DNA from 2 places in the Variovorax sp. W1I1 genome. Region 2 is predicted to be linked to the other one. Evidence: riboswitches for the same ligand, from Rfam matches in the RefSeq annotation. Region 2 holds a riboswitch; the other holds the start of a gene.

Region 1 (6,982 bases), 2.1 Mb from region 2:
GGGCGAGTGAACCAAAGCGCCCTTTCCAGCCAAAAAGAGGTGCCTTGTTATCTTTTTGTTGCTAAAACAATCGTTTGCCAACTCACCAACCTGGGGCATTGACAATGTTTGATAACAGTTCGCTTCCAATTTCCAGTGAGAAACCCCCTATGGCGATGGCCGATCGCCGCTCGGGGTACGCCGCGGGCGTCTGCGTGCCGACGCCGATGCCATGGCCGGATTTCCTCACCGGCCAGGAAACCGCACCGGTGCGGGTGCTGCTGATCGACGATGACGAGTTCGTGCGCCGCGTGATCGCCCAGGAATTGCTGTCGGACATGCGCATCCAGCTCGAAGGCCAGGCCGACAGCATCCGCGAGGGGCGCAAGCTGCTGGCCCGGCACGAGTTCGACGTGCTGATGGTCGACCTGAGGTTGAGCGACGGCATGGGGTTCGAGCTGATCAGCGAAGCGCGCAACCACCAGAGCAACGGCGAGATCATCGTGATCTCGGCGCTCGAGGACGATTCGCACGTGCTGCGCGCCTTCGAGCTCGGCGCCACGGGCTACCTGCTCAAGAACGCGTGGCTCCAGAGCTTTGCCGAGGCGGTGCTGCACGTGGTGAACGGCGGCGCCGCCATCACGCCCCGGCTCGCGCGGCGGCTGCTGCACCGGCTCAACAACAACCATCGTCACGCTCATCAGGATGACCCCGCCGGCAACGCGCCGCCGCCGCGCCAGCCCGGGCGTGACGCGACGCTCACGCCGCGCGAAAGCGAGATCCTGCGTTTCGTGGCCTGCGGCTACGTGTCGGCCGAAATCGGCGAGCGGCTCGGCATCACCTGGCAGACGGTCAACGTGCACATCAAGAGCATCTACAAGAAGCTGCATGTGCATTCGCGCGCGCAGGCCGTGAACTTCGCCGTTCACACCGGCCTCATCTGAGCGGCGGGACCTGGCGCGCCGCCCCCTCCGATTCGAAACGGGAGTTTCCTCATGCCATCCGAAGCATATGACCCGATCCTCTCGGCCACGCTGGCCGAGCGACAGCGGATCGCCAACGACCTGCACGACGGCGTTGCCTCGCGCCTGATGATGCTGCTGGCCAGCCTTCCTCCTCACGGCCATGCGAACAGGCAGATCGCGCACGGCCTGCAGGAGTGCCTGCTCGAGTTGCAGATGACCGTGGACGGCCTCAGCGCCGAATGCATGTCGCTCGGCGAGATGCTGGGCAATCTGCGCTACCGCTTCGAGCCGGCCTTCAGGCGCAGCGGCATCGCGTTCCAGTGGCAGGTGTCCGACGTCCCTTCCGCGGCAGGAGACGACGACTGCCGCACGAACCACGAACTCTGCAAGATCGTGCAGGAGGCGCTCGCCAATGCGCTGCGCCACTCCGGCGCCCGCCACGTGCACGTGCGGCTCGCCAGGGACGACAGAGACGGCATGCTCGCGCTGGAGGTGCGGGACGACGGCCGCGGGCTGCCCGGCCCCGGCCGGCACGAACCCGGCGCGGCGCGCCCCAAGGCAGGGGGGCTTCGCAACATGCGCGCGCGCGCCGAAGCCATTGGCGCCGATATCAGCATCGCGAACCTGTCGCCGCGCGGCCTGCGGGTGAGCGTGACCCTGCCGCTCGAACGCGAGCCGGCCGACGCCGAAGCCGCCCTGGCGTCGCACCGGTAGCGCGCGGCAGCGCGGCGCCCACAGGTCTTCTTCGAGCTCTTCGCTTCGAACCGCTTTTTCTTCTTCACCAACTCCGAAAAAGGCTGGTCAACATGAACGATCCCACCATTCATCCGGTGCTTCTGTGCGGCGGCAGCGGTACGCGGCTGTGGCCGCTGTCGCGCAAGGCGCTGCCCAAGCAGTTCGCGCCGCTGATCGGCAACAAGAGCCTGCTGCAGCTCACGCTCGAGCGGCTCTCCGCACTGAACCGGACCATCACCTGCGTGGCCTCGGAAGACCATCGCTTCCTGGTGCGCGAAGCGATGGAGAACGCCAGGACCGAGGGCCGGCAGATCCTGGAGCCGATGCCGCGCAACACCGCCGCCGCCATGGCCGCGGCCGCGCTGCTGGCCGAGCCCGACGACCTGCTGCTGTTCGCGCCCGCCGACCACCACATCCCCGACGCGGCGCTGTTCGCGGCCACGGTGCGCGAAGGCGTCGATGCGGCGCTGGCGGGCCGCATCGTCACTTTCGGCGTGGCGCCCAGTTTTCCGAGCACGGCCTATGGCTACATCGAGGCGGCCGGACCGACCGGGCATGGCGAGAGCCGCGTCGTGGCGCGCTTCGTGGAGAAGCCGACGGCGTCGGTGGCCGAATCGCTGATCCTGCATGGCGGCTACTGCTGGAACGCCGGCATCTTCCTGGTGCAGGCCCGCACGCTGGTCGCGGCGCTGCGCACGCACGCGCCGGACATCCTCGCGGCCTGCGAACGCGCGGCCGCAGCGGTCTCGGTCGACGGCAGCTTCCTGCGCTTGGACCGCGAGGCCTTCGAGGGCTGCCGCGGCGAAAGCATCGACTATGCGGTGCTCGAAAAACATGCCGGCGTCGCGGTCGTGCGCTTCGAGGGCACCTGGAGCGACGTGGGCAGCTGGAACGCGGTGGCCCTGCTGCATCCGGCCGACGACGCGGGCAACCGCCTGAGCGGCATGGCGAGCGCCCTGCGCTCGCGCAACACCTTCGTGCATGCGCCGCACCGGCCGGTGGTGGCGCTCGGCACCGAGGACCTGATCATCGTGGACACGCCCGACGCGGTGCTGGTGGCGGGCGCCGGCTGCGCCGAGCAGGTGGCCGACGTGGTGCGCATGCTGTCGCTCGAGGGCAAGGCCGTGGCCACCGAACATCGCCGCGTGGTGCGGCCCTGGGGCGCATACGACAGCGTGGACATGGGCGAGCGCTTCCAGGTGAAGCGCCTGACCGTGAAACCCGGCGGCAAGCTGTCGCTGCAGATGCACCACCACCGCGCCGAGCACTGGATCGTGGTCAAGGGCACGGCCCGCGCCACGCGCGGCGGCGAGGTGCAGCTGGTGCGGGAGAACGAATCGATCTACCTGCCCTCGGGCACGATCCACCGGCTGGAGAACCCGGGCAAGACGATGCTGGAGGTGATCGAGGTGCAGACCGGCGGGTACCTCGGCGAGGACGACATCGTGCGCTTCGACGACACGTACGGGCGCTGCGCGGCGATCGAGGTGCGGGGCGGCGCGGAACGGCCGGCAGCGCAATCCATGGCGTCACCACCACCGGCTGTTGAAGCCGGCGTCGCCGCGACCGCCTCCGCCTGAGCGGGCCGTCCGGCCGCTGCAACTGCGGCGGCGCGCCCTCCGCGCATCTTCCTCGCCGGGGCTGGAAGCCTCGGCGCCAGGCTCGTACAATCACGCCCGCTTCGCGCTCAGGCGCGAAACACACGCTAGGGGTGTCGAACCGGAATCCGTTCCGGGGCTGACTGAGAGAGTCCCTTTGAACCTGACTGAGGTAATCCTCGCGCAGGGAAGCTGGTCCGGCGGCCTGTCACGTTGTCTCGCGTGGCGGCAGCGCTGCTGGAGCCTCGCCCACCTGCCAAACCTTTTGCACTGGAGCAAACGGATGGCACACGACGACAACGACAACAACGGAATTTCCTCTGCCGGCAACGAGGCGCTGACGCCGCTGCCCGCGTCCCGCCGCGTGTTCGGCTGGAGCGACCACGCCTCGCTCTGGTTCAGCTTGGGCGTCGGACTGCTGGTGATGCAGATCGGCGCCTACCTCGTGCCAGCCGTGGGCACGCGCGATGCAGCACTGGCGATTGCGCTCGGCTCCGTCATCGGCGCGGGCCTCCTGGCCTGGACCGCGCGCCTGGGCTGCGAAACCGGCCTCGCGAGCGCCGGCCTCATGCACGCGACCTACGGCAGCGCCTTCGCGCGGCTGCCGGTGCTGCTCAACATCGTGCAGCTGGTGGGCTGGACCACCTTCGAGCTGGTGATCATGCGGGAAGGCACGCAGGCCATCGGCCAGGTTGCGTTCGGCGCGTCGCTCGGCAGCTTCTGGGGCGGCGTCTTCACCACGCTGCTCTGGGGCGCGGTGCTGCTGGCGCTGCTCGCAGGCTCGATGGTCAAGCTGGTGCGTCGTTTCGTGAGCCGCTTCGGTCTGCCGCTGGTGGTGATCTCGCTGCTCTGGCTGACCTGGCAGTTCGCGACGCGGCTGCAGGCCAAGGGCCTCGACGCCTTCTGGGCGCGCCCGGGCGACGGCAGCATGGGCATGTTCGGCGCGCTCGATCTGGTGATCGCGATGCCGGTGTCGTGGCTGCCGCTGGTGGCCGACTACGCGCGCCACGGCAAGCGCAGTACGGGGGGCCTCGGCAGCGCCTTCAGCGGCACCTGGATCGGCTATGCGCTCGCCAACATCTGGTGCTATGCGCTCGGCGTGATGGTGGTGAGCGTGGCCGAGCCGGGCACGGGCCTGGTCACCGCGCTGCTGCTCGCGCAGGGCGGGCTGGTGGCGCTGGGGCTCATCCTCATCGACGAGCTCGACAACGCGTACGGCGATGTCTATTCGGGCTCTGTTTCCACGCACAGCCTCTTGCCGCGCTGGAGCGTGAAGCGCTGGGGCCTGCTGCTGGCCGCGCTGTGCATCGCGCTCGCGCTGGTGCTGCCGATGCACACGCTCGAACCTTTCCTGCTGCTGCTCAGTTCGGTGTTCGTGCCGCTCTACGGCGTGATCCTCGGGCGGCTCGGCAGCGGGCGAGGTGTGGCCTCCACCGGCACGCGCCAGATCGACTGGGCCGCGGCGCTGATCTGGATCGCGGGTATCACGGCCTATCACGCGCTCGCCAAATGGGCACCGCAGTTCGGCTCCGCGCTGCCGACGTTGGCCGCGACCTTCGTGCTGGCCTGGATCAGCCGGCCAAAGCTTTCGCCGGCAGCGGCAGCCGGTGCATCGGCACTGGCGCAAAGCCGTGGTTGAGCGGACCGTGGCCTGCACCGACCATCACATCCGCGCCGGCCGCCATCGCGCCGAGGATGTAGGCGCGCGCACGTTCGACGGCTTCGGGCAGCTTCAGCCCCAACGCCAGGTGCGCCGCGATGGCGGACGACAGCGTGCAGCCGGTGCCATGCAGGTTGCGGCTCGCGATGCGCTGCGAGGCCAGGCGCTTGCGCGTGCCGTCCGACTGCAACAGCACGTCGACCACTTCATTGCCGGGCAGATGGCCGCCCTTGAGCAGCACGGCCTTCGCGCCGAGCGCCAGCAGTTCATCGGCCGCGCCGTCGAGCGCCTCGATGCCGTCGATGGCATGGCCGATCAGCAGCGCCGCTTCATCGAGATTGGGCGTGACCACCACGGCGCGCGGGAACAGTTCGCGCACCAGCACCTGCACGGTTTCCGAGGCGATCAGGCGATCGCCGCTGGTGGCGACCATCACCGGGTCGAGCACTACGTTCGGCAACTTGTAGTGGTCGATGGCCCAAGCGACAACCTCGACCACTTCGGGCGCATGCAGCATGCCGAGCTTGACTGCATCGACGCCGATGTCCTCGACCACGGCCTGGATCTGGGCCTTCAGAAATTCGGGCGGCACGCCATGGATGCCCGAGACGCCGCGCGTGTTCTGCGCGGTGAGCGCGGTGATGGCCGTCATGCCGTAGCAGCCGAGGGCCGCAAAGGTCTTGAGGTCGGCCTGGATGCCGGCGCCGCCGCCGCTGTCGGAGCCTGCGATGGAGAGCACGCGTGCGTAGCGCAGGGGCGCCTGCGGCGCGGGAGATGGTCCTTGGGTCATGCGGAAAATTATCGGCGAGCCACGAAGAGCGCGGGGGCATCGGCATGAGCGGCGTCCCGTTTCGATCGGTCGCGATCATCGGCGCGGGCCTCATGGGGCGCCTGATGGCGGTGACGCTCGCGCAGGCGGGTTGCAAGGTCGCGCTGTACGAAGCCGGCAGCCCCGAAGCCGAAGGTGCAGCCGCGCGCGTGGCGGCGGCGATGCTCGCGCCGCTGGCCGAATCGGCCGTGGCGCCGGTGTCTGTCGTGCGCATGGGCCACTACGCACTGTCGCGTTGGCCCGAGCTGCTCGCGCCGTTGGCGCAACCGGTGTTCTTCCAGCGCGAAGGCACGCTGGTACTGTGGCACCGGCAGGACGCGACCGAAGCCGCACGGTTCGAACGCGTGCTCGCCAACACCGGTGCGCAAGTGCCCGAACTCGCGCAGATGCAGATGCTCGACGGCACAGGCATCGCGGCGCTGGAACCATCACTCGGCCAGCGCTTCACCAAAGGGCTGTTGCTTCCGGGCGAAGGCCAACTCGACAACCGCGCGCTGCTCGCCGCACTCCTTGCTACGCTGCAGGACAGCCCGAACGTCACGCTGCACTGGCAGTCGCCGCACGCACCCGCCGACTTCTCGCCCGGCACGCCAGGCCAGCCTGACTGGGTGATCGACTGCCGCGGCCTCGGTGCCCGTCCGCAGTGGAGCGCGTTGCGCGGCGTGCGTGGCGAAGTGATCCGAGTGCATGCCCCTGAGGTCGCGCTGCAGCGCCCGACCCGGCTCGTGCATCCGCGCTACCCGCTCTACATCGCGCCCAAGCCCGGCAACCTCTTCGTGATCGGCGCGACCGAGATCGAATCGGACGACATGTCGCCCGCCAGCGTGCGCTCCACGCTCGAACTGCTGAGCGCGGCCTACGCGGTGCACAGCGGTTTCGCCGAGGCGCGCATCGTGGAGATCGCCACGCAGTGCCGCCCCACGCTGCCCGACAACTTGCCCGCCATCCGCCAGCCGCAGCCGCGCGTGCTGCAGATCAACGGCCTCTATCGCCACGGTTTCATGATCGCGCCGGCCCTGCTCGACGCGGCGATGGAGTTGCTCGTGCATGGCCACTCCGCACTCGCGCAGGGCTTCGGCATGGACACCACGACATCCGACGACGCATGACGACGATGAACATCCTGATCAACGACAAGCCCTACACGCTGCCCGACAGCGCCACGCTCACCGATGCGCTGGCCGCGCTCGAGGCCGTGCCGCCCTTCGCGGTGGCG
Region 2 (6,982 bases):
CCGCCGAACTCTTCCTTCACCGTCATGCCGTGCAGGCCGAGCTCGCCGAGCTTTTGCCAGAGGTCGTGCGGGAACAGGTTGTCGCGGTCGATGTCGGCGGCGCGGGGGGCAATTTCGTTGGCGGCGAAGTCCTGGATGGCGCCGCGCAGCGAGTCGATGTCCTCGCCCAGGTCGAAGTTCAGGCCGGGATCGTGCATGTGTCTTGTCTCCTCTGAGGGGTCGGCGCGCAGGGCTGCCCACGCGGATTGGCGCTTGGAAGAAACGCAGCTTACGCCTCGCCGCGCCGCAATTGGCGCCACAATGGTTGCAAATTGCGCCACGACTTCACCGCCCGACCATGACCTCGCCCGCCTTCCTGAAGCCTGCCCGCGCCGTCACCCCCATGGCCTTCGTGAGAGCCATCGCGAAGGGCTATGAGCGCTACGGCATGGACCCCGCCGAGGCCCTGAAGTCGGCACAGATCACGCCGCGCGAACTGGCCCGGCCGGGCGCGCGGGTGACGGCGGCGCAGTTCGAGGCGCTCTCGGAACACGCCATGCAGGAACTGGACGACGAAGCCCTCGGCTGGTTCTCGCGGCGCCTGCCCTGGGGCAGCTACGGCATGCTGTGCCGCGCCTCGCTGACCTCGCCCGACCTGGGCGTGGCCATCAAGCGCTGGTGCCGCCACCACCGCTTGCTGACCGAGGACATCGGCCTCGCGCTCGAAGTGGCCGGCGGCGTGGCCACGCTGCGCATCACCGAGAACCGCCCGCTGGACGAGGCCTTCCGCGAGTTCTGCCTGGTGACCAGCCTGCGCTTCATGCACGGCTACATGTGCTGGGCTATCGATTCGCGCATCTCGCTGCGCAACGCCACCTTTCCGTTCGCAGCGCCCGCGCACCGCGACGCCTACGCGCCGATGTTCACGCCCGAAGTGCGCTTCGACGCACCGCAGGCCACCATCAGCTTTGACGAGCGCTACCTCGCTCTGCCGCTGCAGCGCGACGAGCGCGCGCTGCGCACCATGCTCAAGCGCGCGCTGCCGCTCACCATCCTGCAGTACCGCCGCGACCGCCTGCTGGGCCAGCGCGTGCGCGAACTGCTGCGCTCGCGCGCGGCGGAGGCCAGCACTGCCGAGGCGCTGGCGGGGCTGCTGAACGTGTCGGGACGGACGCTGCACCGGCAGCTGCACGAGGAAGGCACTTCGCTGCAGACGCTGAAGAATGAGGTGCGCCACGAGCTGGCCGTGGAGCAGTTGCGCCGCACCAATCGCCCGATCAAGCAGGTGGCGCTGGCGGTGGGCTTTCGCAACGAGAAGAGTTTTTCTCGCGCGTTCCTGCAGTGGACGGGGCATGCGCCGCGGGACTTTCGGGCGCAAGGGCTTTAACTGGAAGGCCGGTCAGCCCGGCTGCGCGATCTTCGCCAGCGCGTCCGCGATCGACTGACTGTCCTCAGGCCGAACGAGCTTCGCGACTTCCTTGCCATCGCGCATGAACACCAGCGTCGGCCAGAGCCTCACGTTGAACGAGCGACCGAGCGGGCGGCCGCTGCCGTCTTCGACCTTGATGCGCGGGATGTCGGGGTACTTGGCGAAAGCTTCGGCGATGTTCGGTTGCGCGGCCTTGCAGATGCCGCACCAGTTGGTGCCGAACTCGACCACGGCGGGGCCGGTGCGTGCGTCGATCTCGGCGCGCTCAGGCTGTTCTGTCTTGTATTCGGAGGTCATGGGCTGGGTTCCTTCGTTCTTGCGAATGGAGGGAAAACGGGAGAGGAAACGGTGCCGACCATTCCACCAGAAAGTCAGGCCGCCTGCAGGCCAAAGCCCGATAGCAGCGCCGGCAATTCGGCCATGTCGCTGAACACCCGCACCGCGCCCACGCTCAGCAGCGGACCCGGGCCACTGTGGCCCGATTCGCCCGTGCTGTAGCCGAACACCGCCGCGCCCGCGGCCACGCCGGCCATCGCGCCTGTGACCGTGTCCTCGACGACGGCGCAGCGCTTCGGATCGACGCCCAGCGCTTCGGCGGCGGCGAGGTACACGTCCGGATGCGGCTTGGAGCGCGGCATTTCGTGCCCGCTGAAGATGCGCCCTTCGAAGCAGTCGAGCAGGCCGACCTTGGCCAGCTGCAGCTCGACCTTGTGGCGGTCCGCGCCCGAGGCGCAGGCGATGCGGCCCTTCAGCATTGCGTGGATCTGGCGGATGGCCGCGGGGGCGTTGGGGATCGCGGTGAGGTCGCGTTCGAGGGCCTCGTTGCGGCGGGCCCTGAAGAGCTTGAGCCACTCGTCGGTGATCTTCACGCCGGTCCTGGCTTCGATCAGCGGGGCCTCGTCCTTCACGGCCTTGCCGGTGAAGGTGTTCATCGACTCTTCGGTGGTGAGGTGCCAACCGAGCTCGCCGAGCATTTCGGCGAGCACGCGGTTGGTGATGGGTTCGGAGTCGACTAGGACGCCGTCGCAGTCGAAGAGGACTGCGGCGAAGGGGAATGGGGTCATTGGGGGTTTCGTCTGGTGGCTTGGGACGATGGTAGCAATTAGGTTTTTTTCTTTTCCGAGGCCGGGTCTCGCCCCGGCCTCGGGAAAAAACCTTAAGACACAGCCCGAATAGGAATGTAGATCTCCCCACCCCCAGCCATGAACTCCTTCGACTTCTCCTCCATGCCTTCAGCCATCGCCTCGGCTTCGGCTACGCCCTTCTTCGCCGCATACTCCCGCACTTCCTGCGTGATCTTCATCGAGCAGAACTTCGGCCCGCACATGGAGCAGAAGTGCGCCACCTTGCTCGAGTCCTTCGGCAGCGTCTCGTCATGGAATTCGCGCGCCGTGTCGGGATCCAGGCCGAGGTTGAACTGGTCCTGCCAGCGGAACTCGAAGCGCGCCTTGCTCAACGCATCGTCGCGCGACCGCGCACCCGGATGCCCCTTCGCAACATCAGCAGCATGCGCAGCGATCTTGTAAGCAATGATCCCCTGCTTCACGTCATCGCGATCCGGCAGCCCCAAGTGCTCCTTCGGCGTCACGTAGCACAGCATCGCCGTGCCGGCCCACCCGATCATCGCGGCACCGATGGCGCTGGAGATGTGGTCATAGCCCGGCGCGATGTCGATCGTCAGCGGCCCGAGCGTGTAGAACGGCGCCTCATGGCAGTGTTTCAACTGCTCGTCCATGTTCGCCTGGATCATGTGCATCGGCACATGCCCCGGCCCTTCGATCATGGTCTGCACGTCGTGCTTCCAAGCGATCTGCGTGAGCTCGCCCAGCGTGCGCAGTTCGGCGAACTGCGCCTCATCGTTGGCATCGGCGCCCGAGCCCGGACGCAGGCCATCGCCCAGCGAAAAGCTCACGTCGTACGCCTTCATGATGTCGCAGATGTCCTCGAAGCGCTCGTACAGAAAGCTCTCCTTGTGGTGCGCGATGCACCACTTGGCCATGATCGAGCCGCCGCGCGAGACGATGCCCGTCATGCGGTCGGCCGTGAGGTGAATGAACGGCAGCCGCACGCCCGCGTGGATGGTGAAGTAGTCGATGCCCTGCTCGGCCTGCTCGATCAGCGTGTCGCGGAAGATCTCCCAGGTGAGGTCCTCGGCCACGCCGCCCACCTTCTCCAACGCCTGATAAATCGGCACCGTGCCGATGGGCACCGGCGAGTTGCGCACGATCCAGTCGCGCGTGGTGTGGATGTTCTTGCCGGTCGACAGGTCCATCACGTTGTCGGCGCCCCAGCGGATCGCCCACACGAGTTTTTCGACCTCTTCCTCGATGCTCGACGTGACGGCCGAGTTGCCGATGTTGGCGTTGATCTTCACCTTGAAGTTGCGGCCGATGGCCATCGGCTCGACTTCAGGATGGTTGATGTTGGCGGGGATGATCGCGCGGCCGCGGGCCACCTCGTCGCGCACGAATTCGGGCGTGATGATGCGGGGAATGCTGGCGCCCATCGGGTTGCCCGCCACGCGTTTGGCGCGCTCTTCGTTGGCGAGGTATTCGGCCATCCATTCGCGCTTGCCGTTCTCGCGCAGGGCCACGTACTCCATCTCGGGCGTGACGATGCCGCGGCGTGCGTAGTGCATCTGCGTGACATTGGCGCCCGATTTCGCGCGGCGCGGCGTGCGCTGCAGCGCCGAGGCACCGGCGCGCAGCTCGGCCAGGCGCTGGGCATCGTGGTCGTGTGCGTGCTTCAGGCCTTCGTCGAGCGCCTGGTGCGAGCGGCCCTCATAACTTTCGGTGTCGTTGCGCTCGGCGATCCACGCGTCGCGCACGCTCGGCAGGCCGCGGCGCACGTCGATGTCGACCTTGGCATCGGTGTACGGGCCCGAGGTGTCGTAGAGCGAGACGGTCTCGCCGTTGGTCAGCAACACGTCGCGCACCGGCACGTTCAGGTCGGGCCGGCTGCCCGGGATCAGGCACTTGTGGGATGCGGGAAAGGGCTCGCGCGTGAGCGAGAGCAAAGAGGTGAACTTGTCGGGGGCATTCATCGGGGCACTCCTTGTTGAGGGAAAGGGTGCTCCGCAATCGCTCGGTGGACTTGGGGCCGTCACGGAAGGTGGGTGACGGGACCTCGGTCAGGGAGTGCAGCTCTTCTTACGCCGGTATGACCCGGATCAAGTTCGCGGGTCGGCAGCTTTGCCATCTCAGCACACCACATGTGTGCACCCCGGAGCGGGGCCGATTGTGCGAGCCCCGGCCCGGCGCGTCAACCCGTGTCAGGCCACGGGGTGTTGCAGATCGCCTTCGAGGTAGTACCAGCGTTCGCTTTCCCGAACGAAGCGGCTGCGCTCGTGCAGGCGGGTGGCGGTACCGGTGGCAGCGCTGCGCTGGCGCGCGACGAATTCGACCTCTGCGTGGTCCGCATCGAGCACCGAGCGCGAGCGGATGTCGAGGCCGAGCCACTTGACGCCCGGCTCGAACTCGATCGATGCCGGCCGCTTCGACACATGCCAGGTGGCCAGCAGGTACTCGGCGCGTTCCAGCACGAAGGCCGAATAGCGCGAGCGCATCAGCGATTCGGCGTCGGGGGCGGGCGTGTTCTCGAAATCGTCGAGATAGCGGCCACAGCACAGGGCGTAGCCGATGGGCTTGTCGCGGCGGTCGGTGCGGCCGCAGGGGCAAGGTCCGGTGGTGGGATCGATGGCGCTCATGAAGACCGCTATTGGAACACCTCGCGGCCATCCCTCCGATGGGGCAACCCCGGAGCCGGGGAAGCTAGCCGGAGCGGCTCGCGGCGATCGCGTCCTGCAAGGCCCGCGCATCGGCCGGCTTGTAGATGAGCGCATAGCCCGCGCGCTCGACCTCCACCCGATTGGCATGGGCCGTTTCACCCGTCAGGATGACCACGTTTCGCGCCTTGCCGACCGCCTGCAGCGCCTGCGCGGCCGCCAGCCCCGAGAGGCCGCTGCCCAGCCGCAGGTCGCTCAGCATCAGGTCGAACACGCCGCCGTGCTGCAGCGCCTCGCGAGGGTTGGCGGCCAGCGCCACCTCGTGGCCCCAGCCGCCGAGCAGCGAACGCATCGCCTCGCGCACGGGCTGCTCGTCGTCCAGCACCAGGATGCGGATCGCGGCGGTCGTTCGGCCGGCCGCCGGCTCCGCCAATGCCTCCGTCTCCGGCACGGCGGGCGGGGCGACCGCTTCCTCCAGCACCAGAGAGAAGGTGCTGCCGCGGCCGGGCGCGGAGCGAACTTCGATGCGCGAGCCCATCACCTGCGCCATGCCCGCCACCAGCGACAGGCCCAGCCCAAGGCCGCGGCTGCGGTCGCGGCCGGGGTTGTCGACCTGGAAGAACTCCTCGAACACCTGCTCCCGGTGCTGCGCTTCGATGCCCACGCCCGAGTCGCGCACCTCGATGCGCCAGGCGGGCACGCCGTTCGCCGGGCGCTGCACCCGCCGCGCGAGCACGAACACCGTGCCCACGGGCGTGTACTTGATGGCGTTGTCGACCAGGTTGCCCAGCACGCGCGCGAGCATGCGCGCATCGGCCCGCACCACCGCCTCCGTCGGGCGGATGCGCAGCGCCAGGCCCTTGGCTTCGGCCAGCGCCGCAAAACGTCCGTCGAGCGACCGGAACAATGCATCCAGACGCAGGGGCTCCAGCCGCACCGGCGCCGCGCCGCCATCGAGCTGCGCGATGTCCAGCAGCGCGTCGATGGAGCCGCGCAGCGCATCGACGCTGTCGCGCATGAAGCGCAGGTTGTCCGCACTGGGCGCGCGGCGCGTGTCGAGCGCATCCACAAAGATCGCCAGCGCATGCATCGGCTGGCGCAGGTCGTGGTTGGCGGCCGCGAAGATGCGCGCGCGCTGCGCGGCCATCCGCGCCACATGATCGAGCTGGCGCGACAAGGCATCGGCCAGACGCGCGTTCTCGAAGCCGTTCTCGATGGAGCGCACGATCAGCCGGTTCTGCTTGCGCGCGTAGTGCAACGACGCAAGCAACTGCGACACCGCCAGGCAACCCATGATCACCGGCACGCTGCCCGGCTCCAGCACCAGCCGCAGCGCCAGGCTCAGGAACACCGGCACGCCGAAGCACACCGCGGCCAGCCACCATTGCGCGAGCGCGGCGATGATCACGCCGGTGGTGCCGCTGACGAAGAAATACATCAGGAGGATGTATGCAAGGTCGCCGTGCGGAAAGAAGAGCCACGGCGCCAGCGCCCACACCAGCCCCGGGAACAGCATGCGCAGCTCCAGCTGCCGGCGCGTGCGGGCGGCCGACGCGGCGTCGATGGCGTCCGGGTCCACACGGTGCAAGTGGCGGTGCATGTTCCATTGCATCGCGTGCACCAGCACGGCCCACACCAGCGCGCCGCGGTCGCCGGTCAGCACGAGAAACAGCACCCAGAACACCGCCGCCGTCACAGCCGCCGAGAGCGGCGTGTCGCGCGTGTCGACGATGTAGGCGCGCGCGAGGCTCTGGTCGACCAGCGGGTTGGGGTTGGGCGCCTCGACCCAGTAGCCGCGCAGCCGCTGCCAGGGGGATGCGGAGGGCGGCGTTTCGGGCGAAGGCAAAGGA

The links. A riboswitch is a leader RNA that binds a small molecule or an ion and turns the genes downstream of it on or off. The one in region 2 is predicted to bind thiamine pyrophosphate.
Region 1: linked by a shared signal. The riboswitch ahead of QFZ83_RS10180 (cytosine permease) and the one ahead of thiC (phosphomethylpyrimidine synthase ThiC) in region 2 are both predicted to bind thiamine pyrophosphate.

Annotation. Positions count from the first base shown of each region.
Region 1 is NZ_JAUSWZ010000001.1:2,130,806-2,137,787, reverse strand. Features, by position in the region: gene QFZ83_RS10200 (hypothetical protein) at 1-102, shown strand, start outside; gene QFZ83_RS10195 (response regulator transcription factor) at 156-923, shown strand; gene QFZ83_RS10190 (sensor histidine kinase) at 975-1,658, shown strand; gene QFZ83_RS10185 (mannose-1-phosphate guanylyltransferase/mannose-6-phosphate isomerase) at 1,751-3,259, shown strand; TPP riboswitch at 3,377-3,484, shown strand; gene QFZ83_RS10180 (cytosine permease) at 3,561-4,916, shown strand; gene thiD (bifunctional hydroxymethylpyrimidine kinase/phosphomethylpyrimidine kinase) at 4,849-5,727, opposite strand; gene QFZ83_RS10170 (FAD-dependent oxidoreductase) at 5,772-6,875, shown strand; gene thiS (sulfur carrier protein ThiS) at 6,872-6,982, shown strand, end outside.
Region 2 is NZ_JAUSWZ010000001.1:69,621-76,602, reverse strand. Features, by position in the region: gene QFZ83_RS00350 (isovaleryl-CoA dehydrogenase) at 1-197, opposite strand, end outside; gene QFZ83_RS00345 (AraC family transcriptional regulator) at 338-1,366, shown strand; gene QFZ83_RS00340 (thioredoxin family protein) at 1,379-1,705, opposite strand; gene QFZ83_RS00335 (HAD family phosphatase) at 1,780-2,472, opposite strand; gene thiC (phosphomethylpyrimidine synthase ThiC) at 2,565-4,451, opposite strand; TPP riboswitch at 4,538-4,643, opposite strand; gene QFZ83_RS00325 (YchJ family protein) at 4,680-5,114, opposite strand; gene QFZ83_RS00320 (hybrid sensor histidine kinase/response regulator) at 5,179-6,982, opposite strand, start outside.